Regions from separate parts of the Paenarthrobacter nicotinovorans genome, predicted to be linked through region 1. Evidence: predicted binding sites of a transcription regulator. Region 1 holds the regulator's gene; each other region holds the start of a gene.
The links. The regulator LexA, encoded in region 1, represses DNA repair genes until DNA is damaged. The targets are predictions, from matches to a motif close to TCGAACANNTGTTCGA.
Positions count from the first base shown of each region.

Region 2: JMY29_RS06540 (Y-family DNA polymerase) is a predicted target of LexA. The motif match lies at 2,441-2,456, and genes of this name have one in related genera.
Region 3: JMY29_RS19420 (shikimate dehydrogenase) is a predicted target of LexA. The motif match lies at 4,868-4,883, and genes of this name have one in related genera.

Region 1 covers NZ_CP089293.1:1,622,627-1,632,673, reverse strand. Annotated here, with positions in the region: gene infC (translation initiation factor IF-3) at 1-395, opposite strand, end outside; gene JMY29_RS07640 (DUF1844 domain-containing protein) at 819-1,214, shown strand; gene JMY29_RS07635 (MFS transporter) at 1,294-2,598, opposite strand; gene JMY29_RS07630 (SseB family protein) at 2,648-3,559, opposite strand; gene priA (bifunctional 1-(5-phosphoribosyl)-5-((5-phosphoribosylamino)methylideneamino)imidazole-4-carboxamide isomerase/phosphoribosylanthranilate isomerase PriA) at 3,559-4,302, opposite strand; gene JMY29_RS07620 (hypothetical protein) at 4,347-4,505, opposite strand; gene hisH (imidazole glycerol phosphate synthase subunit HisH) at 4,506-5,249, opposite strand; gene hisB (imidazoleglycerol-phosphate dehydratase HisB) at 5,246-5,872, opposite strand; gene JMY29_RS07605 (histidinol-phosphate transaminase) at 5,918-7,036, opposite strand; gene JMY29_RS07600 (LysM peptidoglycan-binding domain-containing protein) at 7,116-7,475, opposite strand; gene lexA (transcriptional repressor LexA) at 7,823-8,566, shown strand; gene JMY29_RS07590 (ATP-dependent DNA helicase) at 8,606-10,047, opposite strand, start outside.
Region 2 covers NZ_CP089293.1:1,373,443-1,383,489, forward strand. Annotated here, with positions in the region: gene JMY29_RS06530 (sugar porter family MFS transporter) at 34-1,500, shown strand; gene JMY29_RS06535 (hypothetical protein) at 1,693-2,361, shown strand; gene JMY29_RS06540 (Y-family DNA polymerase) at 2,519-3,817, shown strand; gene JMY29_RS06545 (uroporphyrinogen-III synthase) at 3,831-4,988, opposite strand; gene cobA (uroporphyrinogen-III C-methyltransferase) at 5,001-6,035, opposite strand; gene nirB (nitrite reductase large subunit NirB) at 6,048-8,660, opposite strand; gene nirD (nitrite reductase small subunit NirD) at 8,942-9,322, shown strand; gene JMY29_RS06565 (phospho-sugar mutase) at 9,327-10,047, opposite strand, start outside.
Region 3 covers NZ_CP089293.1:4,164,455-4,174,501, reverse strand. Annotated here, with positions in the region: gene JMY29_RS19435 (FG-GAP-like repeat-containing protein) at 1-2,318, shown strand, start outside; gene JMY29_RS19430 (MFS transporter) at 2,457-3,776, opposite strand; gene JMY29_RS19425 (IclR family transcriptional regulator) at 3,982-4,752, shown strand; gene JMY29_RS19420 (shikimate dehydrogenase) at 4,978-5,895, shown strand; gene JMY29_RS19415 (bifunctional sugar phosphate isomerase/epimerase/4-hydroxyphenylpyruvate dioxygenase family protein) at 5,895-7,766, shown strand; gene pcaH (protocatechuate 3,4-dioxygenase subunit beta) at 7,853-8,677, shown strand; gene pcaG (protocatechuate 3,4-dioxygenase subunit alpha) at 8,682-9,302, shown strand; gene JMY29_RS19400 (lyase family protein) at 9,299-10,047, shown strand, end outside.

The DNA.
Region 1 (10,047 bases):
ACCTCGGCTACATCCTCCGCGAAACGCTGAAGCAAGCGGATGCCCATTTCAGGCCGCTGCTGCTCACGACCACGGAACTGGATCATGGCCTTGACCTTGTCACCGGCTCCGAGGAAGCGCAGAGCGTGCCCGCGCTTGGTTTCGTAGTCGTGCTTGTCGATCTTGAGGCGGAAGCGGATTTCCTTCAGAACCGTATTGGTTTGGTTCTTGCGGGCTTCGCGGGCCTTGACGGCGGCTTCGTACTTGTACTTGCCGAAGTCCATCAACTTGCAAACAGGAGGCTTAGCCTGCGGCGCAACTTCAACGAGATCGAGATCGGATTCGGCAGCAAGACGCAGTGCGTCCTCGATGCGGACAATTCCTACCTGTTCGCCGGCAGGGCCGACCAGCCGCACCTCGGGGACGCGGATACGCTCATTGATTCTTGGCTCGCTAATGTTAAAGCTCCTGTGGTTGTGGTGGTGTCACCGGCAAATAGAGAAGGCCCCCAATTGCTGGCGCAATCGAAGGCCTCGAAGATCGGATCCACTTCCCCTATGGAAAGCGCGCACTTCCGGGATCAACCCTGAAATGTCCGACCAGGTACCCGGCAACCTCTTGTCCCATCAAGGGGATCCTGTCCCCGAAGGGAAACGGCTGACGCGGGTGGGAGAGAACTCCGCTTGCAAACTGAAAGTCAATTCTACAGAAACAACCCGCCAAGCGCACATTGCGAACGGCGGGACGTTGACTGCGATGGTTCACTGTCGATGCCCACAGTACTGTAGATGTCCACGGTGAATAACGACTTCCAGTCGGTCTGTGACAAGCTTACCAGTATGAGCACTGAAGACAGCAATTCCCGCAATTCCTTCGGCGGAGACGCCCCCGCCGCCGACGCCGGAGTCTCCCAGCAGATCCGTGACATCGCAGAGGTCCCGGCAGTGGAAGTCATCACCACCGGCGCCGTGCACCTCATGAGTGCGGCAGCGGTCAAGGTTGGGCTTGCCGACGACCCCAACGCCGAGGATCTCAAGGACCTGGACGAAGCCCGCAAGCTGATCACCGCACTCGCCGGCTTGGTCTCCGCAGCCGCACCCGAAATCGGCTCCCAGCACGCAGGCCCGTTGCGCGACGGCCTGCGCTCCCTGCAACTCGCGTTCCGCGAGGCATCCATCATTCCGGATGCCCCCGGCAAGGGCCCGGGCGAAAAGTTCACCGGACCGGTGAACTGACGCCAACTGCCTGAATAATCATCGACGGCGGGCCGACCATCAGTGGTCGACCCGCCGTCGTCGTCTGGTGCCGGTTGACTCAGACCCGGGCAGCCCGTCGACGGATGGACATGAGCACCAGGCCGGTGGCGCACAGCACGACGCCGGCGATACCAACAGCAGCGAAGCCGCCCGACGGACCCACGGTGTCGATGAAGACCCCTGCCAGGGGCGCCCCCAGAGCAACACCGGCGGTCAGCGCAGAGCCGTACCAGCCCATTGCTTCGCCCCGGCGATCCTCCTCCACAAGGTCCGCAACTTTCTCGGAGGAAGCAGACAGCACCGGTGCGCACAACAAGCCCGGCAGGAGTGAGAGGAACGCCAGGGTCCAGGTGTCCTGGGCAAATCCCATCGGAATGGTCAGTGCGGCCATGCCCAGCAGAAGGAGCATGGGTGAGATGGACCGCTTCATCGAACCGTAGATGAGACCGCCGACTACCGACGCGGCGCACCAGAAGAAGAAGACAATACCGATCTCGTTTTGGTGGCCGCCACGTTCCAGCAGCCCCACGATGCTGACATCCGAGCCGCTGAGCACCATGCCCGAACCAGCGGCTACTGCGAAGAGCGCAGCAACAGAAACGGTGAACCAGGTGAAATTCCTGGCCACTCGGCTCCGGAGCCCGGCCGTGCGCGAGGTTGCAGACGCCATTTCCGAGGCCGCTTCCTGGACATGCGCAGGAGCCGAAGCCACCATGGCCGCCTCCGCTGCCGCAAGATCGGCCGACTCCCGATCGGCGGATTCCTCCGGTGTGCAGGCTGCTTCGCTTCTGGTGGGCGGGTTGAACCACATCAGGAAAAGTCCAGCCACAGATACCGAGATACCAACGGCGGTCAGGCCAAGAGCCGAGTAGCCGCTGGTCGCCACCACAGCTCCGACGGCCGGACCGATCATGAAAACAAGCTCGGTGGCTATGGAATCCAAGGCAAAGGCCGAACGCCGCTGCTCACCGTCCACCATGACGCCCAACGATTGGCGGACGACACTGAAGATCGGAAGGGTGAACAGGCCTCCGATGAACACCAGAGGTAGCAGCCATTGGTACGACACGTGCGGGACGATCGACCAGATGACGGTTTCGGAGACAACTGACGGGATCAGAGCTTTACGCAGCCCCACCATGTCAACCCTGCGGCCGCGCCACGGTGCGCCCAGGGCAATGCCGATGGTCATGACCGCCGCAGCAGCACCCGCAGCGGCATATCCCTGGCCAAGCGTCAGGACAATGTGCAAGGTAAGGAGCACTCCCGCGGCCGAATGCGGGATACGCGCAACCATCCCGACAACCAGCAGCCGCCGGACAGGGCGTATGGACAGCATCTCTTTGTAGAGAGCGAAGTTCACTGGCTCAATCCTCATTTCCCCGGGCAGTCCCGGGGAACCGGACCTGCCATTAGTGCGGCGCGCGCTCCTGTGCTGCACGCTGCAGTTTTACTTCCATGGAATCAACACCCTCGGCAAAGGAATCCATCCGTGCCCACGCATCGTTCAGTTGCGCGACAAGCGCCTGCACGGCCCCGGCGTCCAAACCGTCCTCGAGGAAAAGCACCACACGCAGTTCCGGGCCCGGACCGCCTCCGAGGACCTGGCGGCCGTCCGCCGTGAGGGACGCAACGCCACCGCCGGGGTGCGTCTCAAGGCGGCGGACCGCAGTGAAGGCTGAAATCGTCGAAACGAGAGCAGTCTCCAGTTGATCATCAAGGTATGACGGCGTCCAGTCCTTCTGCTGCGCGAGCGCCCACATGGCGGGTCGCCGCACGACGAAGGCGAACTGGGAGCCAGGGTCCAAAACCAGGAGTTGGGCCCCTTCCGACACCGCCGAGAGTGCTGCGCGTGCTGCGTAAACAGCGACCGGCCGCGCCTGGGGGTGCCACGCTTCCAAGGCTGCCGCCGAGGTGAACACCGGCATTGCCGTGCGGCCGTCGGGGGCCTTCAGTGTGACCAATGCCATATCGGCCTGCTTGTCTGCATGCAGGCCGTCGACGCCTTCGGCTTCCTCGGCCAATTGGGCAACCACCGGGACAAAGACACGTGCCGTGGCCAGGGAGGCCACGACCTCCGCCTCGCCACCGCTTCCGTCGATCAGCGCCGCAATAGCCGCAAGGTAACCGGCGTCTGCGGTTCCATCATCGTCTTCGAAGTTGTGGATTTTTGCGTCGTCGCCAGTGAGACTTCTACCTGCCCAGGGTTGGCCCGCCGAGTCCGTGGCTCCCCCGGCGCCTGCCAAGGCCGCCGCGATGTGACCGGGCAGGTCGCGCTTCTCCCGCTGGTTAAGCTCCGGCTCGTGGGCTGAGTGGCGGCCCATCAGCGGCGGCCGGCCACGTCCAGGGCTTCGGGCAGGGTGAAGGCACCGGCATACAGAGCCTTGCCCACAATCGCACCCTCGACACCCAGCGGCACGAGTTCACGCAGCACGCGAAGATCTTCCAAGCTGGAGATACCGCCGGAAGCCACTACGGGCTTGCCGGTCTTCTCCACCATCTGACGCAGCAGATCCACGTTGGGGCCCTGCAGCGTTCCGTCCTTGGTAACGTCCGTGACTACGTAGCGGGCGCACCCGGCGTCCTCGAGGCGGGCCAGAACCTCCCAAAGGTCCCCGCCTTCCTTGGTCCATCCGCGTCCGGCCAGCGTAGTACCGCGGACATCAAGCCCGACGGCGATCTTGTCACCGAAGCGTTCGATCGCCCGGCGCGTCCACTCCGGGTTTTCCAGCGCTGCTGTCCCAAGGTTTACCCGGGCAACGCCCAAGCCGAGGGCCCGTTCGAGTGATTCGTCATCCCGCAGGCCGCCCGAAAGCTCCACCTTGACGTCGAGCTGAGACACGACCTCGCTGATGAGAGCGGCGTTGTCGCCACGGCCAAAGGCGGCGTCGAGGTCAACCATATGGACCCATTCCGCACCGTCGTTCTGCCAGTTCAGGGCTGCCTCCAAGGGCGTCCCATAGCTGGTTTCAGATCCCGCCTCTCCTTGCAGGAGGCGCACCGCCTGGCCATCGACGATATCGACGGCCGGCAGGAGTTCCAGTACGGACTGGGAGGAGGTGGTCATGAGTGTCCTTGGAGTTAAGGGATCGCCGGCTTGGGACCAGCGGTTCAGTTACCGGGAAGTGTCAGGAGGTACGCAGCCAGCAGGGACATCCCGGCCAACACGTAGAAAGAAATGGAGACCCAGCGGGGCTTCTTTTGCTGGTGGAAGGAAATCCCACCGCCCACCAGGAGGCCGGCCAGGCCCATGAGGATCACAGACCACATCTAGGCAGCACCGTTTCCGGAAGCTTCCGGTGCGGGCTTCCGAAGGCTATCCACCCAGTTGCGCAGGAGGCGGGCCCCGGCGTCGCCCGACTTCTCGGGGTGGAACTGGGTGGCGCACAGCGGGCCGTTTTCCACGGCAGCGATGAAACGTGCGCCGTGCTCGGACCACGTGACCATGGGGGGCGCCATGCGGGGCTGCACGACGTCGAAGTTCCACTCCTGCACACCGTAGGAGTGAACGAAGTAGAAACGCTCCTGCTCCACACCGGCGAACAGCTTGGAACCCTCAGGTACGTCCACTGTGTTCCATCCCATGTGCGGCACCACGGGAGCAGGAAGGAGTTCGACTTTGCCGGGCCATTCGGCCATGCCTTCGGACTCGGTACCATGCTCAACGCCGGCCTCGAAAAGAACCTGGAGACCCACGCAGATAGCCAGCACCGGACGTCCACCGGCAACCCGGCGTCCAATCATGCGGATGGCGTCTACGGCTTTGAGTTCTTTCATCACGGTCTCATAGGCGCCAACACCGGGGACAACCAGGCCGTCGGCGTTGAGGACGTCCTCAGGCTTGGCGCTGAGCACCACGTGGGCACCCGCCCGCTCGAGCGCGCGGACGGCGGACCGGACGTTGCCGGATCCGTAGTCCAGAACCGTAACGGTCGGCTTGCCCTCCGGCGACTCAGGCCTAACGGATGCCGTGGCGTCAGCCACTGCGCCGTTCTTCAGGACCTGGCTACTCACAGTGCCCCCTTGGTGGAGGGAATGCCCTCGACACGCGGATCGGACTCTACGGCGGCACGCAGTGCGCGCGCGAAAGCCTTGAACTGGGCCTCCACAATGTGGTGCGGATCCCGGCCAGCAAGAACGTTCATGTGCAGGCAAATTCCGGCGTGCAACGTGATTGCCTCGAAAACGTGGCGGGTCAACGAGCCGGTGAAGTGGCCACCGATCAGGTGGTACTCCTGTCCCGCAGGTTCACCACCGTGCACAAGGTACGGACGTCCGGAAACATCAACGACTGCATGGGCGAGGGCTTCGTCCAGAGGCACCGTGGCTTCGCCAAAACGACGAATACCAGCTTTGTCGCCCAAGGCCGTCCGGAGCACCTCACCGAACGTGATGGCAACGTCTTCCACCGTGTGGTGGGCATCGATGTGCGTGTCACCTGTGGCTTTGACCGTCATGTCAATCAGGGAGTGCTTGCACAGTGCGGTCAGCATGTGATCGTAGAACGGTACCGAGGTGCTGATGTCCGAAATTCCGGAACCGTCCAGGTTGATCTCCACCAATACGGAAGATTCGCTGGTGGTGCGCTCCATGCGCGCAGTGCGGGCAGCGGACGGCGTGGCGCCGGTTTCGCTCATTGGGACGTCCTTATGCAGGGAGGGAGGTTGGGTCTATTGACAAGTTTAGGCGCGCTGTGACGCTGAGCGTTCCAGGAGTGCTTCCAGGGCATCAAGGAATGCGGTGGTTTCCGGTTCGGTCCCGGCGGTAACCCGCAAGTGACCCGGAATGCCGACATCACGTATGAGCACGCCTGCGTCGAGCAGCCCTTGCCAGATCTCGTGCGGGTTCTCGAGTCCACCGAAGAAGACGTAGTTCGAGTCCGACGCCGCGGGCTTGAGTCCCATGCGGAGAAGTTCGGTAACGATCCGATCGCGCTGGACCTTGATGTCCTCAACGTCGGCCATCAGGGCCTCGCGGTGAGTCAATGCTGCGAGGGCGGTGGCCTGCGTGATGGCAGACAAGTGGTAAGGCAGGCGGACCAACCTGATGGCGTCCGTAACTTCAGGGGCCGCCGCCATGTAGCCGAGCCGGGCACCTGCCAGGGCAAAGGCCTTGCTCATGGTGCGCGAAACGATCAGTCGCTCACGGCCGGGCAGGAGCGTCAACGCGCTCGGAGTGTTGTCGTGGGCGAACTCGTGGTAGGCCTCGTCCACGATCACGATGGCCTGGCTTGCTTCACCGGCTTCATACACGGCCTCCACCACATCCAGGCCCAGGCCCGTCCCTGTGGGGTTGTTCGGTGAGCACAGGAAAACGATGTTGGCTCCGGTTTCGCGCACCTGCGCAGCCGCCGACCGGGCATCCAGCCCGTAGTCATCGGCGCGGACTCCCCGGATGTATTCGGTATCCGTTCCGCTGGCCAGCAACGGGTACATGGAATACGTGGGCGGGAAGCCAAGGGCCTTGCGTCCCGGGCCGCCAAACGCTTGCAGGATCTGTTGCAGGACCTCGTTGGACCCGTTGGCGGCCCAGATGTTGTCTGCTGAAAGGCCGTGGCCCAGATACTCGGCGAGGGCCTCACGAAGATCGGTGAACTCGCGGTCAGGATAGCGGTTCAGTCCCGTGGCTGCTGCTGCCACGGCCTCAGTAATCGCCGCCTGAACATCGGCGGGGACGCCATGGGTGTTTTCGTTAACGTTGAGCAAAACGGGGACATCAAGCTGCGGTGCGCCGTAGGGGCTCAGTCCACGCAGGTTGGTCCGGAGGGGTAGTCGGTCAAGTCGCTCAAGCTGCTCACTCACTGGAACAGTTTAAGGGGCTGGCGGGACTGCGGAGTAACTATGACGTCGCGGCGCGGGATCCGGCTACCGGCTAACAGCCTTAGTGGGCCGGGACGAACAGCTGCTGCCCCGGAAGGATGCGCCCGCCGCGGAGGTCGTTCAACTGGATGATTTCAGCAATGACATCACGCGGGTCCCGCTCCGGAGCCGCCGCGCCGGCAATGCCCCACAGGGACTGACCGGGCTGGACTGTCACAGAGACTGCAACCGGCGGCTGCAGCTCGGCCTGGGAATCGGAAGCCTTGGCAGGGGAAGTGATGAACCCGGCAAGGCTGAGCAGAACAGCCGCCAGCAGCATGGCCGGGATGAAGAAGAACACCACCCGGCCACGGCGGGTCAGGCGCAGGCGGGCGGGGGCCTGCGTGGTGCGGAAATCAGCGAACGAAGTTATTGCGGACATGAGCTGAGCCCTTCTGAGCTATTGCCTTGCTCCGGAGCTTCCGGAGCAAGGCTGCCAATTCTTTGTGTGCTCCTCCCGACTGCGGCCGGTATTCGAACAGTTCGTTCGAACATCCAGTTTCAGCGCGAGGTTTATAGAACACATGTTCGAACCTTGCTATGACATTTTTAGCACTTATCAACGAACGGTGTCGAGACTCGCTAGAACAAATGTTTGATAAACGCCTGTGCCTGCCCTACGTTTGAGTGAAGGAACAGCACTGTTTCAGTGGAACAGGAGGGTCTGACATTTTTTCAGTCCCTGCATCCCCGGTTCGTTTCGGGGCGGAACGAAAGGCATTGGCGAACATGGCAGCGAAAGCCACAGGCGGCGGGGTACCCCTGCGGAGCCAACAGCCTCCCAAGACTCCCAAGAGCCTGACCGTGCGCCAGAAAAAGATCCTGGAAACCATCCAGCGGTCAGTCAACGACAACGGCTATCCGCCCAGCATGCGCGAAATCGGGGACACCGTTGGACTGGCCAGCCTTTCCAGCGTTACCCACCAGTTGTCCCAGCTGGAAAAACTCGGCTACCTTCGCCGGGACCCCAAGCGTCCCCGCGCAATGGAAGTACTGATGCCCTTGACCCTGGACGGCGGCCCCATCCCGGGCGTGGAGGCACCGGCAACGCTTCGGAGCACCGGCGGCCTGGCTGTGACAGAACTCACGAGTGCAAGCGACACCGCCATGGTTCCGCTGGTTGGCCGCATCGCGGCAGGCGGACCCATCCTGGCCGACCAGACAGTTGAGGACGTGCTCCCCCTGCCCAGGCAACTGGTGGGACACGGTGAGCTCTTCATGTTGAAAGTCGCTGGCGACTCCATGATTGATGCCGCGATCTGCGACGGCGACTGGGTCGTTGTCCGCCGCCAGAACGACGCCATCAACGGCGACATCGTGGCCGCTTTGCTGGACGACGAAGCCACTGTAAAGACGTTCCGACAGCGCGATGGCCATACCTGGCTGCTGCCCCAAAACACCCAGTACGAACCCATTCTCGGCGACCAGGCAACCATCATGGGCAAGGTCGTTTCGGTACTGAGGTCCCTCTAGCTTTTTCCGACCCGTAAGGGGCCCGGAGCTGACTGTCCTCTACGCCTTCCTGGCGGATCCCAAGCGCTCCAGGACACCACGAACCACGGTGCGGTCAGTGGTCGGCCAGAACGGCGGCAGGGCGGCCCGCAGGAACCCGCCGTAACGTTCTGTCGACAGGCGTGAATCAAGGACTGCCACTACGCCCTTGTCACCGGTGGACCGGATCAGGCGCCCTGCACCCTGCGCGAGCCGGATGGCTGCGTGGGTGGCGGAAACAGCCATGAACCCGTTCCCCCCGGACTGTGCCACGGCACGGGAACGGGCGGTCATCAGGGGATCGTCAGGACGCGGGAAGGGAATCCGGTCAATAACCACCAGGCGGCATGAGCCGCCGGGTACGTCCACCCCTTGCCACAGCGACATGGTTCCGAAGAGGCAAGTATCCGGCTCGTCGGCAAATTGCTTCACCAACGCAGCCATGGTCGATTCGCCTTGACAGAGGATATCCACGTCCAGGCGCAGCCGCATGGCGTCCGCAGCTTCCTCGGCGGCCCGCCGTGAGGAGAAGAGACACAGTGCTCCCCCGCCGGATGCCCGGATGAGGTCTTCCAATTCGTCCAAGGCCTCCGGCGACGTGCCCCGACCGGGTTTCGGAAGGTGCTTCGCTACGTACAGCACCCCCTGTTTGGGGTAATCAAAAGGAGATCCGACGTCGATTCCTGTCCAGCTGGGCGCGCCGTCGCCAATCAGGCCGAGGCCTCCGGCCGCGGGTTCAAAAGCCGAGCCGATGGCCAGCGTGGCCGAGGTCAGCACCACCGTGTGTCCGGCGAACAATCCCTCGCGCAACCTGCCTGCCACGCTCAGCGGCGCGATGTTGATGAGCGCAGGCGCGGTCTCGTCAGGTTGGGAGTATCCCTGCTGGGGATCAAAAGTGCTGTTACGGGAGAACCACACTACTTCGCGGTTCTCCTTGGCAGCGAGCATCCGTTCGCACAGCTCAAGGATGAGCATCAGCCGCGAACGTGCCAGCTGCCGTCCGCCGTCCGCGGCACTGGAGGAATCAGTCTTCGAATCGGACAGGGCCGCCCGTGTGGCGTCGCGCAGCTGGTCCAGGCAATCGAGTTGTTCGTCGTTGAGTCCGCTGGGAAGGAGCCCGTTGGGTACTCCCGCAATAGCCATGTCCAGCCTATCCGCGGCTGCATTCAGGGCGTCAACGGTGATGGCTGTGTGCTTGCGGGCGCTTGATGCCGCGGCGTGCACCATGGCTACAGAGAGTTGCCCTGACACTGCCCCTGTGACCCGGTCCTGAAGCTCGTGGGCCTCGTCCACCACCACGACGTCGTACTCGGGCAGCACCGCGAGGCCTTCGAACGCGCTGACGGCCAACATGGCGTGGTTGGTGACCACGACATCGGCTTCGGCTGCCCGGGCGCGTGCCAGCTCGCTGAAGCACTCCTCGGCAACCGGACATTTCTGGGCCCCAAGGCACTCCATGGACG
Region 2 (10,047 bases), 250 kb from region 1:
TATGACCCGCAACACACTGACAAAGGAGTCCTGATGTCTGCAACGCAAATGCAGCGGGAAGGCGCCCAAGCGGCCGCCCTTCCTCCGCTGACCAACGGCCCGCACAGAAAGCGCCTTGGCCTCGTAGCCCTGGTTGCAACCTTCGGCGGACTGCTGTTCGGCTATGACACTGGTGTCATCAACGGTGCCCTGAGGCCCATGACGGCCGATCTCGGCCTGACGCCCCTGACGGAAGGGATCGTGACCAGCTCCCTGTTGTTCGGTGCGGCAGCCGGAGCCGTGGGAGGTGGCCGCCTGTCCGATTCGTGGGGCCGCCGCAAGTCCATCCTCCTGCTCGCGGTGCTGTTCCTGGCCGGCACCATCGCCTGCGTCTTCGCGCCCAACTTTGAAGTGATGGTGCTCGGACGCGTTGTTCTCGGCCTTGCCGTCGGCGGAGCGTCCACCGTGGTGCCTGTCTTCCTTGCCGAACTGGCGCCCTACGAGATCCGGGGCTCGCTGGCCGGCCGGAATGAGCTCATGATCGTTATCGGCCAGCTGGCGGCGTTTGTCGTCAATGCCATCATCGGTAACGTCTGGGGAGAGTTCGGGGGAGTATGGCGCCTCATGCTCGCCGTTGCCGCACTGCCTGCCATCGCGTTGTTCTTCGGCATGCTCCGGATGCCCGAATCGCCGCGCTGGCTGATATCCAAGGGCCGTTGGGAAGAAGCCCTCGTTGTCCTCAAGACGATCCGGTCAGTGGAACGCGCAGAGGCCGAAATGGCCGACGTCAAGCACCTCGCCGACGAAGGGCGGGCGTCGAAGGCGACGTCGTGGGGCGCGCTCAAAGACAAGTGGATCCTTCGCATCATCCTGGTCGGCATCGGCTTGGGTGTGGCCCAGCAGCTGACCGGCATCAACTCGATCATGTACTACGGTCAGTCGGTGCTGGTCGAGGCTGGATTCGACTCCAACGCAGCCCTCATCGCCAACATCGCTCCCGGCGTGATCGCGGTGGTCGGAGGCGTCATTGCCCTGACGTTGATGCAGCGCGTCAACCGCCGCACCACCCTGCTCCTGGGCTTCACCTTGACCACGGCATGCCACTTCCTGATCGGCATCGCCTCCGTCCTCCTTCCCGTAGGAAACGAGGCCCGTCCATTCGTGATCCTGTTCCTGGTGGTGGCGTTCGTCGGCTCGATGCAGACGTTCCTGAATATCGCCGTCTGGGTCATGCTGTCGGAGATCTTCCCGCTTCACGTCCGTGGTTTCGCCATCGGCCTGTCGGTATTCTGCCTGTGGATCGCCAACGCGCTGCTGGGCCTGTTCTTCCCGACCCTGGTGGCCGGCGTGGGGATCACCGGAACCTTTTTCCTGTTCGGCGGCGTGGGCATCGCGGCCCTCATCTTCATCTACACCCAGGTCCCTGAGACCCGTGGGCGCACCCTGGAAGCGCTTGAAGAGGACGTCACTACCGGGGCCATCTATCTGGTGCACAAGAAGGACGCCGCCGCCCGCCCGTAGCCGGGCTCATGGTGTGAATCTCATAGCGCGAAATATCCCGCTCTTCGGACTTTTCCGCAGTCCGGAGGGCGGGATGTTTCGTAACGTGCGCAATAAGGCCTGCGCAAACAGCCCCGGCTCCTCGTTGGCTCCGCTGGCCAAAGCTCCACGATGACGTCAAAAGCGTGGTTGGATGACGGTGTAAGGAAACGGTTGCCAGGCGACGATGTAACGGCGACCCGGTTGGGCGCTTCTCGAGTGGGGACGGAGGTTTCCGCGGAAACGGATTCGGCGCGATCTACCGCAGCGCGGCGGCGCCTCAAGTGGGGCATCGTGTTGGCCCTCGTCTCGGTGCTGCTGGGAGTAGCAGCCCAAGCTTCCGCAGCGTGGGTCAGTGATTCATGGCCTGAGGTTCTGGTCTACTTCGTCATGCCGGGGTGGACGCTCATTCTCTGTTGTCACCTTCTGAGCGGGGCTGCCGCCTTGGCAGCGCTGGTTCTGCTGGTACCGGCGCTGGTCGCGCGGATTCCACGCGGCCGGATCCGTCGGCTGACTGCCGTTCTTGCAGTTCTGGCCAGTGCCACGGCGGCTCTGCCGTGGTCTATATATGCTGCCGGCATGGGGCTAGCCGCCGCGGCGGCAACATACGCCCAAGTGACGGCAAGCAGCGGAGACAGTGTCGTCGTCGAACAATCAGGTTTCGATCCACAAACCTATTCCGTTTACTCACAAAAATCGTGGGGACTCTGGCAACGAACTGTCCCGTGGCTGTCCGCCACAGAGGTCTTCGACCCCAATGACTGCATACTGACGGACGGAAGCAGCGATCTCGTGCTCCACTGCGGAGCCGATGGCATCGTGGTGCCGCGCATGGGTGATTAGCCAAGCCCTTTCCTCCTGAAGCGGGCTCAATTGCTCAAAGAAGTTTCGTTGTCGGTGGGTGGCGGTACAGTTGACTTATTCGAACATATCTTCGAATCAGCGGCGTGTCCTCCTATTTTCCGAGGTCGCGCATGTTAGTGACCAATCGAGGAGGAGCATGTCCAGGCCGGCCCTTATGCACACGATGCAGGAGATCGCCCACGTGGACATCAATTGTTTCTATGCCTCAGCAGAACGGGCCTTCAATCCCGCGTTGGAGGGCAAACCCCTGATCGTGCTCTCCAACAATGACGGTTGCGCCGTGACGAGGTCGCCGGAGGCGAAGCAGCTTGGCATCGGGCTGGGCGACCCATGGTTCAAGCTGGCTCCACGGGCCAAGGAATGGGGGCTCATTGCGCTGTCCAGCAACTACGAACTATACGGAGACATTAGCTCGCGCGTCATGGAGCTATTGCGGCGCTACTCGGCGTGGCAAGAGGTCTATTCGATCGACGAAGCGTTCCTGGGCGTCAAGGGCCGGCCAGAGGAGTTGCTGCAGCTGGGGCGAACCATCAAGGATGCTTGCCGCAGGAACGTTGGAGTTCCGGTGTGCGTCGGAATCGCCCGCACCAAAACGCTTGCCAAGCTGGCCAACAAATGGGCCAAACACAATCCGGCTTTCAACGGCGTGTGCCGTTGGGATTCGGTTCCTGAAGCCCGGCGCGAAGCGCTCATGGCCCGGCTGTCCGTCATCGAGATCTGGGGCGTGGCTACCAGGCTCACCAAGCGGCTGAATGCGATGGGCATCTTTTCAATCCTGGACCTGGTTCGGGCAGATCCCGTGGCCCTCCGGGACAAGTTCTCCATCGTCATGATGCGCACCGTCCTGGAACTGCAGGGAACGCCGTGCATCCCCATGGAAGAGGAAAGGATCGGACGGGACCAGCTGATCTTCTCGCGTTCGTTCTCGACGCCGATTACGACGGCGGCCCAGCTGCGGCAGGTGCTCAGCGTCTACGGGCAGATGGCCAGCGCCAGGCTGGCCAAGCACGACCTCCAAGCCAAGCTGCTGACGGCGTTCGCAGCAACGTCGGTGTACAACCCGAACGACAAATCGTTTCCTGCTGTGAACGTCAAGCTGCCCATGCCCACCGCCGATCCCGTGCTGCTCACCAAGGCTGCGCACGCCCTGGTCCCCAAAATCCAGGAGGGCGTCAGGTACGCCAAGGCCGGAATCATGGTCACCGACCTCCGTCCCAGCGGCAACCAGAAGCCCTTGGAGATCTTCGAGAACCGCCACGAGGAACGGGGTATCGGAAGCTTGCTGGAGGAGGTCAGCAAACGCTATGGCCGCGGCTCCATCGGATTGGGGCATGCCGGCATCAAGGGCGGCCCGGACTGGTCAATGAAGAGGGATATGCTCAGCCCCCGCTACACCACCAACTGGGATGAACTGCCCTTGGTGAAAGCGGCGTAGCAGGGCCGCAACCCTAGGCCCGCAGCCGATATCCGCGTTTGACCACTGTTTCCACGAGCTTGCCGTCCGGGAGCGCGGACCGAAGCCGGCTGACCGTCATGTCCAAGGCGTGCACGGAACCGCGCAGATCCAACAGGTCAGAGAGCGCCTCACGCGACAAGACCGCGCCGCCCGCGCCGAGCAACGCCCGCAACAGCAGGAGGGGAGCGGGGGCCAGCTCCACCACTTCGCCGTTGATCCGCAGGCACCGTCCGCGCAGCTCGATGGTGGCACTCTTCGTCTCCAGGCGGCGGACATGGTTCAAGGACAAGTGCTCGGTCACAAGCCGAATAAGCGCACCCATGCGGTAACGGTCGGGGATCAGGGGCGTCAGCCCGGCGTCGACCAGGGGCTGGGCAGTCACCGGCCCGACCGCGGCGACCGTCACCGGGCCCTTGAGCGCTTCAATGAGCTGTCGGTAGAGGCCCATCTCATGCGCCGTGCTCCACATGGCGTCCACTGCCGGGGCGCTGGTGAAGGTCAGGACGTCCAGGTTCCCATTGACCACGGCCTCGATCAGGCGCGGCAACTTGTCCTCACCATCGGGCTTCACCCACCGGTAGGGAGTTACCGTCAGCACGGTCGCGCCGGACATGCGGAGCCGCTCGAGCTGGCGAACGTCCGTGTACCCGTGCAACTGCACAGCCACGGTCTTGCCGCGAACTCCCTCCACCAGCAGCATGTCCACCAAGGTTGCGGTGGTTTCGTCGCTGCTGATTCCGACGTCGGCAAGCCCGGCCGCGCGGACTGCACCGCGGGCCTTGGGCCCCCTGACGAACATGCGGCAGGCGGACAAGGTCTCCAGGAGCTGCTCGCCGATGCCAAAAGAATCGGCCGCCTCGCACCAGCGGCGCATGCCGTAGGCGGTGGTGGCGATGCAAATATCCGGCTTCGCTTCGATGATGGTCCGGGTGTCCTCTACGAGGATCATGTCCTCCTGGACCGGGGCGATCTTCAGGGCAGGGGCGTGCAGGACACTGGCGCCGCGCCTCTCCAGGGCCTCGATGAGGTCACGGGAACGGCGGTGCGAGGTGACGCCGATGCGGAATCCGTCCAAGGGCGCCTCGGGCGCCTCGGAAGTGTCCGGAGCGGCATTGGGGTCCAGGCTTTCGATGGCACGTGCAACAGTCATGTGTTCTTACCTTCAGGCTTCAAGAAGCGAAGCCGCGAGTCGGCTCAGTTCAGCGGATGCTTCGGCGTGATTCCGGTTGGCCTCGGCCACCCGGACCACCTCGCCGATCACCAGCACGGCAGGGTTGCTGCAGCCGGTCGCTGCTGTTTCGATACTACCGAGGTCGGCAATTGTGGTGCGTTGGCCCGGCCGATACCCACGTTCCACCACAGCCATCGGCATTTCACGATCCATCCCTGCCCGACGCAGTCCGGCGGCCAACTGGGGGAGAGTACCGATGCCCATGAGGACAATGATCGTCCCGCCGAGTCCGGCAAGGTGGGTGTGCTCCTTTTCCGTCAGGGGCGCGTGCCCTGACACTACCGTGAACATGTGGCTCACTTCGCGGTGCGTCACCGGGATGCCCGCGGCAGCAGGCACGGAGATGGCGCTGGTGACGCCGGAAATCACCCGGACCGGAACACCGGCCGCAACACAAGCGGCTACCTCTTCCGCGCCCCGACCGAAGACGTAGGGGTCACCGCCCTTGAGCCTGACCACGTTCTTGCCCAGCAGCGCCGCTTCCACCATGAGCTTCTCAATGTCGCGCTGCGTCACCTTGTGTAGGCCGGGCTGCTTTCCCACATCCACGAGGTCCGCGGAGGTCAGGCCCGCCAGCTCCTGGTAGGGGGCCAGACGGTCGAAGAAGACGACGTCGGCATCCCGCAAAGCATCGACAGCGCCCACGGTAAGCAGCTCAAGGCTTCCGGGACCTCCGCCCACCAATGTCACGTGGCCTTCGGCGCCCGGCTGCGGCTCGAACGCAACAGGGATGCCGGCCTCACGGCACCGGTCCACCAGCGCACCCCAGCCGTCGTCGCCGTCGTCCACTACCGCCACCAGGAACGGACGCTCGGGGAGCTGGCCGTCGGCCGGTGCGCCGTCGGGCGTGCTCAGCCGGTAGACGTTGGCTCCGGCGCTCCGATAGCGGCGGACGGCCTGGCGGACGGTTTTGTCGGATCCTGCGACCAGGACATCACGGTCGGTCAGGTCAATGGTGAGCTGCATGGGGACCCCTTGTTATTCGCTGCGGACCGGGATGGTGGAGGCGATGAGCACGCCGCCCTTTTCTTCGTTCGTGGCAGGGCGGATCTGGCCGCGCTCCGGAACGAAGGAGATGGACTCGTCCTTTTGGTTGGGGGCGTTGACGAAGGAACGGAAACGGCGGAGGCGCTCCGGATCCTTCAACGTCTCGGCCCACTCGTCCTCGTAGGTGTCGATGTGCTTGGCCATGGCGGCCTCGAGCTCAGCGGCAATGCCCAGGGAGTCGTGGACCACCACGTCCTCGACGTGCTTGATGTCGCCGTCGAGTTCTTCCTGCCAGCGGGCAGTGCGCTGCAGGCGGTCGGCCGTCCGGATGTAGTACATCAGGTAACGGTCGATGTACTTCAGCAGCGTTTCGTCGTCCAGGTCCTTGGCAAGCAGTTTGGCGTGCGCCGGAGTGGCACCGCCGTTGCCGCCAACGTAAAGGTTCCAGCCGTCCGCGGTGGCGATCACGCCGACGTCCTTGCCCCGGGCTTCGGCGCACTCGCGGGCGCAACCGGAAACACCCATCTTGAGCTTGTGCGGGCTGCGCAGGCCCCGGTAGCGCAGTTCCAGTGCGATGGCCATGGCCACGGAATCCTGGACACCGAAGCGGCACCACGTGGATCCAACACAGGACTTCACCGTGCGCAGGCTCTTGCCGTAAGCCTGGCCGGATTCGAAGCCGGCGTCCACCAGTTCCTTCCAGATATCCGGCAGTTGCTCAAGGCGGGCACCGAACATATCGATGCGCTGGCCGCCGGTGATCTTGGTGTACAGGTTGTACTTCTCAGCCACCGCAGCGATGACACCTAGCCCCTTGGGCGTAATCTCGCCGCCGGCGATGCGGGGAACCACGGAGTAGGTGCCGTCCTTCTGCATGTTCGCAAGGGCGCGGTCGTTGGTGTCCTGCAGGGAACCACGCCCGGCGTCCAGGACGTAGGCGGAGTGCTGGCTGGCCAGGATGGAAGCGATGGTCGGCTTGCAGATGTCGCAACCGGCACCAGTGCCGTACTTGGCCATGATGTCTTCGAAGGACGTGAGCTCCAGGACACGGATGGCATCGAAGAGTTCCTGACGGGAAAGGCTGATGTGCTCGCAGAGGGCCTTGGAGACCTCGATGCCGGACTTGGTGAGTTCGCCTTCCAGGAGCTTCTTCAGCATCGGAACGCAGGAACCGCACTGGGTTCCGGCACGGGTGCAGCCCTTGAGTTCGCTGAGTTCCTGCACCGGGGCGTTGCCTTCACAGGCGCCGCAGCCGTTGATGGTGTCACGGATGGTTCCGGCGGCCACGTTGTTGCACGAGCACAGGATCGCGTCATCGGGAAGTTCGGTCTCCGGAGCCTCGCCACCACCGGCGGCGCTCAGGTAGGCACCCGGTTCGGCGGACAGCTCGCGGCCCAGGAGCGGGCGAAGGCTCATGTAGGGCGAAGCGTCGCCCACGAAGATGCCACCCAGGAGGGTCTTTGCGTCGTCGGTAGTAACGATCTTCTGGTAAACGCCGCGGGCGGGGTCGGCGTAGACGATTTCAAGTGCGTGTTCGGTCCTGGCGAAGGCATCGCCGAAGCTGGCAACGTCCACACCGGACAACTTCAGCTTGGTGGCAGTGTCAAAACCGGGGAATGTCGCCTCACCGCCGTGCAGCCGGTCCGCCACGATCTCGGCCATGGTGTTGGCGGGAGCCACGAGGCCCAGGCACATGCCCTCGAAGTTGGCCACTTCGCCGATGGCCCAGATGCCCTCCACTTCGGTGGCGCAGAAATCGTTGATGACCACGCCGCCGCGCTGGCCCAGGCTGAACAGCTGCTCTTCGCCTTCGGCTGCGCGGAACAGTTCGTCGCGGGGCCTGACACCGATGGCCACAATCACGAGGTCGGCGTCGATGGTGCGTCCGTCAGCCATCAGGACTCCGGTGACCTGGCCGTCGTCGTCCGTTTTCACTTCGGAGGGGAAGACACCGCCGTGCACTTCGAACCCCTTGGCCGCGATCAAGCGGCCCAAAGCCTGGCCGGCGCCTTCGTCCAATTGGGTGTTCATCAGCCACGGCGAGCCGTTGATGACCACAGGCGTCGCCCCGAGTTGCTCCGTGCCGGCAGCCGATTCGAGTCCCAGGAGGCCGCCGCCGATGGTTACCGCGTTGACCTTCCGGCCGAGTTTCGCGGTCAATTCCTCGATGGCCTTGTTGATGGACCAAACGTCCTCAAGCGTGCGGTAAACGTGGGTGTGCTCGGACCCGGGAATGGGGAGCCGGGCGGCATCGGAACCCGTAGCGACCACCAAATGGTCATATCCGTAAACGTTGCCCGCCGCGGTCACCACGTTCCGGGCAACGGGATCAATCCTGACCGCGCGCTCGCCGGTCTTCAACTCCACCGCCTGGTGGTCCCACATGGAGGCGTCGCCCAAGGTGAGGTCGACGTCGGTTTCGGTGAGGGCCTTGCTCAATGCAACGCGGTCGTAGGGGAGGTGTGCCTCCTCGGTCAGTACCGTGAGCTGCCAGCCTTCAAGACCGCGATTGACCATGGCGTCGGTGAAACGGTGGGCAGCAGGTCCGCCGCCGATAACGACGACGCGGCGTGGAGTCACTGTGCTTGAAGTGTGTCCGGTCACTGGTGGGCCTTTCGCAGATGTTGCAGACGGATCTCCGCAACTTGTGATCCCAGCCTAGGGACGGGCAGTTTCGCTTCAGTTTCCCTTTTGTTTCGTGGTCTTAACTTCTGCATCACGAACGCGTTTCAGCTCGTGTGAGGTGTCTTTTACCCGCCGGACACAAACGAGCACCCCGGCTGAAACACCCCGGTCCTAGCGTGGAGGAGTGGCCGCAAGCGTGGCCCGGTCCGGGGAGTGATGACCGAATATGCCAGCACCCGGACACAGTGAGAGGGGCTGAAATGACCGTAATTCTGGACCGTGCCGAGACTCTTGACAGTGCCGGAGGCCCGGCCGCAGCCGCCACCTGGCACCGTGTGTGCCCGCTGGACGAGCTTGAGCCCGCCTGGGGAGAAGCAGCACTGATCGAAGGCCGGCAGGTTGCCCTGTTCCGCACCGGGCCTTCGGAAGTCTTCGCCGTAGCCCAGCAGGACCCGGCGACACTCGCCAACGTCATGGCGCGCGGCATCATCGGGTCCCGCGGAAGCCGGCCCACCATCGCCTCGCCGCTTCACAAAGAGGTTTACGACCTTGAAACGGGGGAGTGCTTCACCAATCCCGAGCTCCGCCTTGACGCGTTCACTACACGCTTGGTGGACGGCTTCGTTGAGGTCGGGCTCTAGGAAGTTACTGTCCCAGTGCTTCGCGGACATCCCTGAGGACATCGTCCAGGGCGGTCCGCGCGGCTTGGCGTGCTTCCGCGAGTTCCGCCGCGGATTCCACGGGGCGGATCACTTCGAGGTAGCACTTGAGCTTCGGTTCGGTGCCGCTGGGCCGGATGATGACACGGCTCTGGTCGCGAGTGATGTACAGCAGCCCATCCGTCGGAGGAAGGTTGTCGCTGCCTTCGGCCAGGTCAACGGAAACCTCCACCGTGGACCCTCCGAACGCTTCCGGCGGGTTGACCCGGAGCCGGTTCATCATGGCGTCGAGAAGTCCCAGGTCAGCAACCCGGATGCTCAATTGATCGCTCGCGTGAAGGCCGTGCACGAGGTACAGGTCATCCAGGGTGTCGAAGATCGTTCTGCCTTCAGCTTTGGCGGCTGCCGCCAGCTCGGCGATCAGCACAGCGGCTGAAATGCCGTCCTTGTCCCTGACCAGCTCCGGTGCCACACAGTAGCCCAGGGCTTCCTCGTAACCGTAGGTGAGGCCCGGCACACGGGAAATCCACTTGAAACCCGTCAGTGTTTCTTCGTGGGCGTAGCCTGCGGCGGCTGCAATCCGCGAGAGCAGCCGTGAAGAAACGATCGAGTTGGCGAATACGCCGGCGTGCGGCTCGTCGGGTGCGGCAGCGGCCAAACGCGCCACAATGTGCGCTCCCAGGAGGGCTCCGACTTCATCGCCACGC
Region 3 (10,047 bases), 1.8 Mb from region 1:
TCGCCGGCCACCAATCCAAAGCCCGCTCCACGGACAGTTACAGCACCATCATCTCCACCATCACGGGGGAGTTGAACTGGTCGGCCAGTCCTTACACAGCGCTGGTCATCTTCATTCCGACGTCCACGTTGTCCGGCAACGCCCTGGGCGCCGGGTACAGCAGCGGCAGTTACAGCGGCCGGGTGCTCCTGCCCCAGATCAGCAGCTTCACCAACAACGTGATGAGCCACGAGTTCGGCCACGTCATAGGCCTGATGCACGCAGATGCCCTGCAGTGCGGCAGCGGAGTGTCCGACATCGGGGTCAACAGCAACGGCCAGTTCACCGATCCGTCCTGCTACATCCGCGAGTACGGCGACACCACCGACATCATGGGAGCTGCCCAGTACGCGACGCCGGTTGTGAGTTCCACGTTCTGGGACTATGCGGGCCTGGGCCGCGGGGATGAGATCCGGGACGTGGGCGTCGCAACGGGTTCCAAGAGCTACACGCTCAAGCCGTGGGGAGGCACCGAAGCCCAGCGGGCGATCAAATTCACCGATCCCGTCAGCAAAGAGGTCTATTACCTGGAGCTGCGGGAACCTGCCGGCTTTGACAATTACCTGGGAACAGCCGGCAAACCCGGAAACATGGGCGTGAAGGTCGTCCAGCGCGGCGGCGCCACCATCGCTTCTTCCCTGATTCTGATGCCCTCCACCAAGCCTTTCTCCGACCCGTGGTACGCCAGCAACCACGCCTGGCAGGCAGGGAGCACCTTCACCACGTACACCGGTACGCAGGTGACCATGAATTCGGTGTCGTCGACGTCGGCCACCATCACCATCACTGCCGACCCGCGGCTCACCGCCAAGGTCCGCTTTTCTACGGGAGATTTCGACGGCGATGGACTCGCCGATGTCTTCTCCCGCGAGCCCGACGGCTCCCTGATGCTGTATTCGGGTTTGCCCGGCAACAGGCTGGATAATCCGCGCCAGGTGGGCTCCGGGTGGAACATTTTCGATGCCATCACCGGCTTTTCGGATTTCGATGGAGACGGACGAAGCGACATCCTGGCGCGCACCAGCGACGGTGTCCTCTGGCTATACCCGGGCGACGGAAACGGCGGTTTCCTCGCCAAGCGGCAAATCGGATCCGGCTGGCAGGGCTTCACGAACATCATTGGCGTGGGCGATTTCGACGGCGATGCCCGCCTCGACGTCATGGCGACCAAGCCGGATGGCACTCTCTGGCTTTACTCAGGAGATGGCCAGGGCGGCTTCCGTGCCTGGTCGCAGATCGGATCGGGTTGGAACGGCTTCACCAGCATCACTTCCGATGGCTCCTTCGGGCTTCTGGCGCGGGCAAGCGACGGCACCCTCTACCTGTACCCCGGCAACGGCTGGGGTGGTTTCGTGCCGCGCGTCGCAATCGGCAGCGGTTGGAACGCGGTGGGCGACATCGTGAGCGGACAGGACTTCACGGGTGATAAGAAGTCCGATGTCCTGACGGTGACCTCCGGGGGGTCCATGCGGCTCTACCCGGGCAGCGGTTCGGGCTTTGCCGAACGCTTGGTCATCGGTGCCGGTTGGAACCAGTTCAGCCAGGTCTGGGAGGCGGGAGATTTCGACGGAGATGCAGTCGCCGACATCCTGGCCCGCGGTACTGACGGTGCGTTGTGGCTCTATCCGGGGAACGGTTCCGGCGGCTTTCTGCCCCGCGTCCAGGTGGGGTCGGGGTGGAATGCTTTCAATACTGTCCTGAGTGCCGGAGATTTCGACGGCGATGGCCACCCGGACCTGGTCGCACGGACAGCCGGCGGAGCGCTGTGGTTGTACCCGACAGACGGCCGGGGCCAGTTCCTGGCCCGCAAGCAGATCGGTGTCGGCTGGCAGGGTTTCAACGAGCTGCTGGCTCCGGGTGACTTCAACGGTGACGGAAAAGCTGACCTTGTGGCCCGGGCAGCCAACGGCACTTTGTGGCTTTACCCGGGTAACGGTTCGGGCGGCTTCCTCCCGTGGAAGCAGATCGGCACGGGGTGGGACATTTTTGACTCGGTAGTGCAGGGTGGGGACTTCAACGGCGATGGCCGGGAGGACATCATGGCCCGGGGCACTGACGGGGCGTTGTGGCTGTATCCGGGCAATGGCAGCGGCGGATTCCTGGCCCGCGTTGCCCTGGGTTCCGGCTGGAACACTTTCAGCTCGTTCGCGGCCTTGGGGACAGGCTTCACGGGAACGGGAAATCCGTCAGTTGTGGGTGTTGGCGGAAACGGGGAGCTCTTCCTGTACACAGGAACCGGTCAGGGGAGCTTTCAGTCCGTGCTGCTGGATCCACGGTAGGCCTGGGATGTTCCTTGCCGCTTGCCTTGCCTGAACACCAGACCGGGCAGCGGAAAGCCCGGCATGTCAGGAGACATGCCGGGCTTTCCCCGTTCCGGCGCTCCGGCAACAGGGCTGGAGCGCCGGAGAGGTGACGTTCTAGCGCAGGCCGAGTTCCGCCGTCGGGACCTTTGCCGATTCGCGTGCCGTGGAGGCCGAGACGATGGCGATGAGGCAGACGATGGCCGTGAAGATGGACACGGGAACCCATCCACCGGGTTTGGTGCCACCGATGGCGGTCACGATGGTCGGGGCGAAACCTGCGGCGAGGAAGCCGAGCTGCGTGCCGATGGCCAGGCCGGAGAAGCGGACCTTGGTGCTGAACATTTCACCGTAGAACGACGGCCAGACGGCGTTGGCGGCAGCGTAGCCAAGGGAGAAGTACACGACGGCGGCCAGGAACATCAGCGGCGTGGAACCGGACTCGAAGCTCAGGAAGAAGACCGGCGTCATGATGGCGCTGGCCACTGCTCCGTAGATGAACACGGGCTTGCGGCCGATGCGGTCTGCCAGCGTGCCGAAGAGCGGCTGGGTTCCCAGAGCCACGAGGTTGGCCACAACCACCAGCCATAGGGTGATGGTGCTGTTCACGTGCGCAACGTCCTGGGCGTACTTGATGGCCAGGGTGCCGAAGACCGTGCTGACTGCGGCAATGAACGCGCAGCAGATCACGCGGAGGACGTCCTGCCAGTGGTGCTTGAGGAGGTCGGCGATAGGGAGCTTGGCAATCTGGTTGTTCTTCTGTGCCTCAGCGAATGCGGGTGGCTCGTGCAGGGTGCGGCGGATGAAGAAGGCAACCAGCACCACTACTGCGCTGAGCCAGAACGGAATACGCCAGCCGATGCCGTACTTGATGTCATCCGGCAGTGCCACCACGGGAATGAACACGAGCGCTGCCAGGATCTGGCCGCCCTGCGTTCCCGTCAAGGTCCATGAGGTGAAGAAGGAGCGGCGGTTGTCCGGGGCGTGCTCCAGGGTCATGGATGACGCGCCGGCCTGCTCGCCTGCTGCCGACAAACCCTGGCAGAGCCGGGCAAGTACCAGGAGGATCGGGGCACCCCAGCCGATGGTTTTGAAGTCGGGGAGGCAGCCGATCACGAAGGTCGAGGCGCCCATGAGCACCAGGGTGAACATGAGGACCTTCTGCCGGCCGATCCGGTCGCCGAAGTGACCCAGGAACGCAGCGCCGATGGGCCGTGCAAGGTAGGCGAAGCCGAACGTGGCAAAGGACATGACGGCCGCATTGGTGTCTGCGTCCGGGAAGAAGACGTGCGGGAAAATCAAGGCCGCGGCAGATCCGAAGATGAAGAAGTCGTAGTACTCCACGGCGCTGCCCAGGAAGCTGGCGAGGGCAGCCTTCTTGGGTGTCCCGGTGGTTTCGGTGATGCCTGGCGTCGCTGACGGCATTGTTTGGCTCATTGGGTGTTCCTTCTGTGACGACGATGTCGCGAATAGAGCTTCAGCGGGAGACCCAAGCGAGGTGCGGCCGGTCAATCCCTTAGCTAGTAACCACATGGTGAGAGCTACTTGCGTAATACAGCAATGATCCCTGTGAGTATGGTCACTTGTCAAGAGGTGTAATCACCATCTAGAAATAGCTCTCACTATGTGAGAGCATCGGGTTATGAGTGTGAAAGAGGACACAAAGACCGACATGGTCGGCAAAGCCCTGGGCCTGCTGGTCCTGCTGGGAAACGAGCCGAAGGGTGCAAGTGCGGCGGATCTGGCCAGAAGCGCCGGACTGCCTTTCAGTACTACCTACCGGCTGCTGGGCTCGTTGACCCGCGACGGATTCGTTGACTACGAACCCGATGGCCGCCGCTACCACCTGGGCCTGCGCGTCTTCCAGCTCGGGCAACGCGTCTCCAACCATCACGGCTTCGCTGCCACAGCGCTGCCGGTCCTGCAGCGGGTCACCGACAGTACGCATGAGGCCACCATCCTCTCGGTCCGCGACGGCGACCACCACCTCACGGTCAACAAGGTGGACGGGCCCAAGACGTTCCGCGTCACCAGTGACCCCGGACATCTGGGAGCGTTGCACACGACGTCGGTGGGCAAGGCCCTGGTTGCGTTCGAGGATGAGCCCGAGCGAAAACGCCTGATCGAGGAACTTCCCCTGGACCCGCTCACTGAGCATTCCATCACCGACCGCGACAAGTTCCGGGCGGAAATTGAACAGGTGCGCCGGCAGGGCTACGCCGTGATGGACGAGGAAAACGAGATCGGCATGCGTGCCGTCGCTGTCCCGGTCCTCAACTCCCAGGGCCACGCGTTCGCTTCCCTGGCCACTGCCGTTCCGGTTTTCCGACTCAGCATGGAGGAACTCATCGCCCATGTGCCCACCCTGCAGGAGGCTGCGGCTGAACTCGCGGCCCGCCTGCCGCAGCGCTGAGCTTCGTTGCGAGGCCCGTTCTGCGCGCTAAACGTGACTCTGGGCGCGCAAAGCAGGCCCCGCAACGCAAAAATCAGCCCGACGCAACGCATCCGGCACATCATTTGTTCGCGATAAGAACAAGCGTGCGGAATATGAACACTTGTAGTAATCTGGATAACACCCGGCCGTCGACGCCCCAGAAAACGTCAATGGCTGCGGTGCTGAAGTCAAAGGAGCTTTAGGATGAGCAACCGAGCCGAGTCCGTTCTGGTGGGCCTCGTTGGCGAAGGGGTCATGCCCTCGCTCACGCCGCCCATGCATGAACGCGAAGCCGATGTGCAGGGCCTTCGCTTGCTGTACCGCCCCATCGACCTGCTGGAGCTGGCCTTGCCGGCCGCCGCCGTCGGGGACCTCCTCACCGCAGCCGCCCGCATGGGCTTCAACGGCCTTAACATCACTCACCCGTGCAAGCAGCTGGTGCTTGGGCACCTTGATGAAATTTCCGACGACGCCGCGCGCCTGGGTGCCGTCAATACCGTCCTGATCCAAGACGGCCGGTTCATAGGACACAACACGGACTTCTCCGGCTTCGGTTCGGCCTTGAGGGATGGACTTCCGGACGCCACCTTGGGCCGCGTCGTCCAGCTTGGCGCCGGCGGGGCCGGTTCGGCCGTCGCCTACGCGCTCCTCAAGGCCGGCGTCACCACCCTGGACCTGGTGGACGTGGATCCTGCCCGGGCCGCGGAACGTGCCGACGAACTCAGCGGACTTTTCCCGGCGGCCACCGTCACCCCGCGCAGCACGGACGAACTCCCGCAGATCATGCCCCTGGCCGACGGCCTGGTGCACTGCACCCCGATCGGCATGGCCGCCCACCCCGGACTGCCGCTGGACCTGGGACTCGTGGAGCCGCGGCACTGGGTGGCGGACATCGTCTACCGCCCCATCGAAACGCAACTGGTCCGCGAAGCACGGGCCAAGGGCTGCAAAGTCCTCGACGGCGGCCGCATGGCAGTCGGTCAGGCGGCCGACGCCTTCAAGCTCTTCACCGGACGGGACGCCGACCGCAACCGCATGCGGGAGCACTTCCTGGAGCTGATCGCCCTGGAAGACGCCGCAACCGCGCTCTCCGCCGGCACCCTCGCAAAGGCGGCCCACTGATGCGCACCGGAATCGCCACTGTCTGCCTGTCGGGCACCTTGAAGGAAAAGATGCAGGCCTGCGCCATCGCGGGCTTCGACGGCATCGAGATCTTCGAGCAGGACCTCGTCACGTCCCCGCTGAGTCCCGAGGACATCCGGAAGATGGCCGCCGACCTCGGCCTGGGCCTGGATCTCTACCAGCCGTTCCGGGATTTCGACGGCGTCACTCCGGCCCTGCTGAAGGCCAACCTCAAGCGGGCCGAGGCCAAGTTCAAGCTCATGTCGCGCCTGGGCATGGACACCATCCTGGTCTGCTCCAACGTGGCCACGGCCACCATCGATGACGACCAGCTGCGGGCCGAACAGCTGGCAGCGCTCGCCGGACTGGCAGGAGACCACGGGGTCAAGGTTGCCTACGAGGCCTTGGCCTGGGGCAAGTACGTCAACGACTACGAGCACGCCTACCGCCTGGTGGAAATGGTGGACCACCCGAACCTCGGCACCTGCCTGGACTCCTTCCATATCCTTTCCCGCGACTGGGACACCGCCCCGATCGAGGACATCAACGCGGAGAAGATCTTCTTCGTGCAGGTTGCCGACGCCCCCAAGCTCTCCATGGACGTGCTCTCCTGGAGCCGCCACTACCGGGTCTTCCCCGGGGAGGGACAGTTCGAGCTCGCCAAGTTCATGGGCCACGTCGTCCGTGCGGGCTACACCGGGCCGGTATCGCTTGAGGTCTTCAATGACGTCTTCCGCCAGTCGGACGTGGAACGGACCGCAGTGGATGCCATGCGTTCACTCATCTGGCTGGAAGAACAGAGCGCAAAGTGGCTGGCCGGCACCTCCGCGGAAGCCGGAACGGAAGCAGCAGCCTCGTCCCGCCGTCGTTATCCCATGGAACTTGCCACGCTGCCCAAGGTCAACGAACCAGCCGGCTTCAACTTCGCCGAGGTCAAAGCCGACGACACCGCGCAGCTCGAGAAGCTCCTGGGGCAGCTCGGCTTCGGATTCGAGGGACGCCACCGCACCAAGGACGTCCAGCTCTGGACCATGGGCCAGGCACGCGTCATCATCAACGAGCAAGCGGCCTCGCACTCGGAACCGGCCATCGCGGCCCTGGGGTTCGACGTCGACTCTCCAGTGATTGCCTCCGCTCGCGCCCAGCAACTCAAGGCGCCCGTAGTGGCGCGCAAGGTCCAGGCCGACGAGGAAGTTTTCCAAGGCATCTCCGCCCCGGACTCCACCGAGATCTTCCTGTGCCAAGGCAGCCCTGACGGAACCGCAGCCTGGACGCACGAGTTCGGCGAAGGCCTGGAACACGTTCCCAGCGGGCAGAACGCGGTCATTGACCACGTGAACCTCGCCCAGCCGTGGCAGCACTTTGACGAAGCCGTCCTCTTCTACACCAGCGCATTGGCCCTGGAACCGCTGCCGTTCGCAGAGGTCCCGAGCCCCAGCGGCCTGGTGCGCTCGCAGGTCATGGAAACCAGCACCGGCGCGGTGCGGCTGGTGCTGAACCTGGCGCCGGCCCAGCAAGCGCAGAACGCCCGCAAAACGTACCAGGAACACATCGCCTTCGCCGTGGACGACCTCGTAGCCACGGCGCGGTCCGCCCGGGACCGCGGCCTTGAGTTCCTGCAGATTCCGGCCAACTATTACGAGGACCTGGACGCACGGTTCGATCTTGAACCGGGCTTCCTGGCCACCCTCCAGGAGCTCAACCTCCTGTATGACCGGGACGCCAACGGCGAATTCCTCCACTTCTACACGGCCACAGTAGGCAGTGTGTTTTTTGAAATGGTGGAGCGCCGTGGCAGCTACAACGGCTACGGAGCCCCGAATGCCCCAGTCCGCCATGCCGTCCAATACGACTCACTTCACCGGGCATAGCTGCCCGAACCTCACAAAGAATCCATAGAAAGGAGCCGGTTGTGCCGCAAGACAACACTGCACAAGCTCTAGAATCCGAGGAACTCGTGCCGCCAGCAGAGCCGCATGCCGCGCACGATGCCAGGAAGGTTGAGACGCAGGCGGACCTCAGCGCTGAGATCAAGGCCATCGGGGATCGTTACGCCCAGGCACTGAAGGACGGCAAAGGACCTGAAACCATGCCGCGGCTGGACTATGCGCCCTACCGCAGCAGCATCCTGCGCCACCCCACCAAGAGCCTGCACCACGCGGACCCGGAGACCATCGAGCTCTACTCGCCGGCCTTCGGACACCAGGACGTGCACGCACTGGAATCGGACCTGACCATCCAGCACAACGGCGAGCCGCAGGGTGAGCGCATCATCGTCGCCGGCCGCGTGCTGGACGGCGACGGCCGCCCGGTGGCCGGCCAGCTCGTGGAGATCTGGCAGGCCAACGCATCGGGCCGCTACATCCACAAGCGCGACCAGCACCCCGCACCGCTCGACCCGAACTTCACCGGCGTCGGACGCTGCATTACCGGCGCCGACGGCTCGTACTCCTTCACCACCATCAAACCCGGCGCCTACCCGTGGAAGAACCACCTGAATGCCTGGCGTCCGGCGCACATCCACTTCTCCATGTTCGGCTCGGAGTTCACGCAGCGCATCGTCACCCAGATGTACTTCCCGGGTGACCAGTTGTTCCCGTTGGACCCCATCTACCAATCGATCGTGGACCAGGACGCCCGCGACCGCCTGGTGGCACAGTACGACCACGAGCTGACCAGCCCCGAGTGGGCCCTCGGCTACAAGTGGGACATCATCCTGACCGGTTCCAAGCGGACCTGGACGGAAAACGAAGCATACGGCGACGCCGGGGACGAGGAGTAAGCACATGAGCAAGCTGACACCCACACCGGGCCAGACCGTGGGCCCCTTCTACGGCTACGCCCTCCCCTTCACCAAGGACAACGAGCTCCTGGCCCCGGGCAGCCCCGGCAGCATCCGCCTTCAAGGCACGGTGTACGACGGCGCGGGCAACCCCATCCCGGACGCCATCCTTGAGATCTGGCAGCCGGATACCGAAGGCAACATCGTCCAGCGCACCGGCTCCCTGGTCCGTGACGGCTACACGTTCACCGGCTGGGGCCGGGGCTCCGTGGGCAACTCCGGCGTGTACACGTTCACCACGGTCAACCCGGGTCCCACCAAGCCCGGAGCGGCAGCGTTCATCTCGGTGGCCGTTTTCGCCCGCGGCCTCATGAACCGCCTCTTCACCCGCGTGTACCTGCCGGAAAACGAGGAAGCACTGGCCAATGATCCCTTGCTGAGCTCCCTGGATCCGGAACGCCGCAAGACGCTCATCGCCCGTCGCGACCCCGACGGTGGCCTCACCTGGGACATCCGCCTGCAGGGTGGCGACGAGACCGTGTTCCTGGACTTCCAGCAAGACGGTTCGCTCGACAACAGCGTCGGCAACAGCGGGGACTCGCCGGCAAGGGAAAACCTGGCATGATCGACGGCGACTTCGGCCTCCTCAGCCCCGTCTCGGCGTCGCCCTCCGTGGCCGCGCTGACGGGCGACCGTGCCGTGATCGCGGCAATCCTCGACGTCGAAGCTGCCTGGGCGGCTGTCCTCGAGGAAGCCGGGCTTGCCCCGGCGGGATCCGCCGCTGTGGTGGCCGAAGCCGCCAACCCCGCGTCCTACGACGTCGCGGATATCGCTGAACGGGCCCAAGGCGGAGGCAACCCGGTGATTCCGCTGCTCGGCGACCTCCGCGCCCGGGTCCGCGGGCTGGACACCGCCGGCATCGGTGCGGGCAAGGCGGTCCACGCCTCGCTCACCAGCCAGGACGTCCTCGACTCCGCCCTCATGCTGCTCGCCCGCAGGACCATCGCGGCGCTCCTGGCCGAAGTCAAGGGCACGACGACGGCGCTCGCCACCTTGGCGGAACAGCATGCGGAAACGCTGTGCGTGGGCAGGAGCCTGACGCAGCATGCGCTTCCGTACTCGTTCGGGCTCAGGGCTGCGCAGTGGTTCCAGGGCGTGGCCGCTGCGGCTGCGCGCCTGGAGTCGTTGGAGTTGCCCGTACAGTTCGGCGGGGCCGGCGGAACCTTGGCCTCCGGGACCAGGCTGGCCGCGGGCTCCGGTTCAACGCCCTTTACACTGTCCGATTCGTGGGCGGCTGCGCTGGGGTTGGCCCCGGCGGCGGCTCCCTGGCACACCAACCGCCTGGTGGTGACGGCCCTCGGTGACGGGCT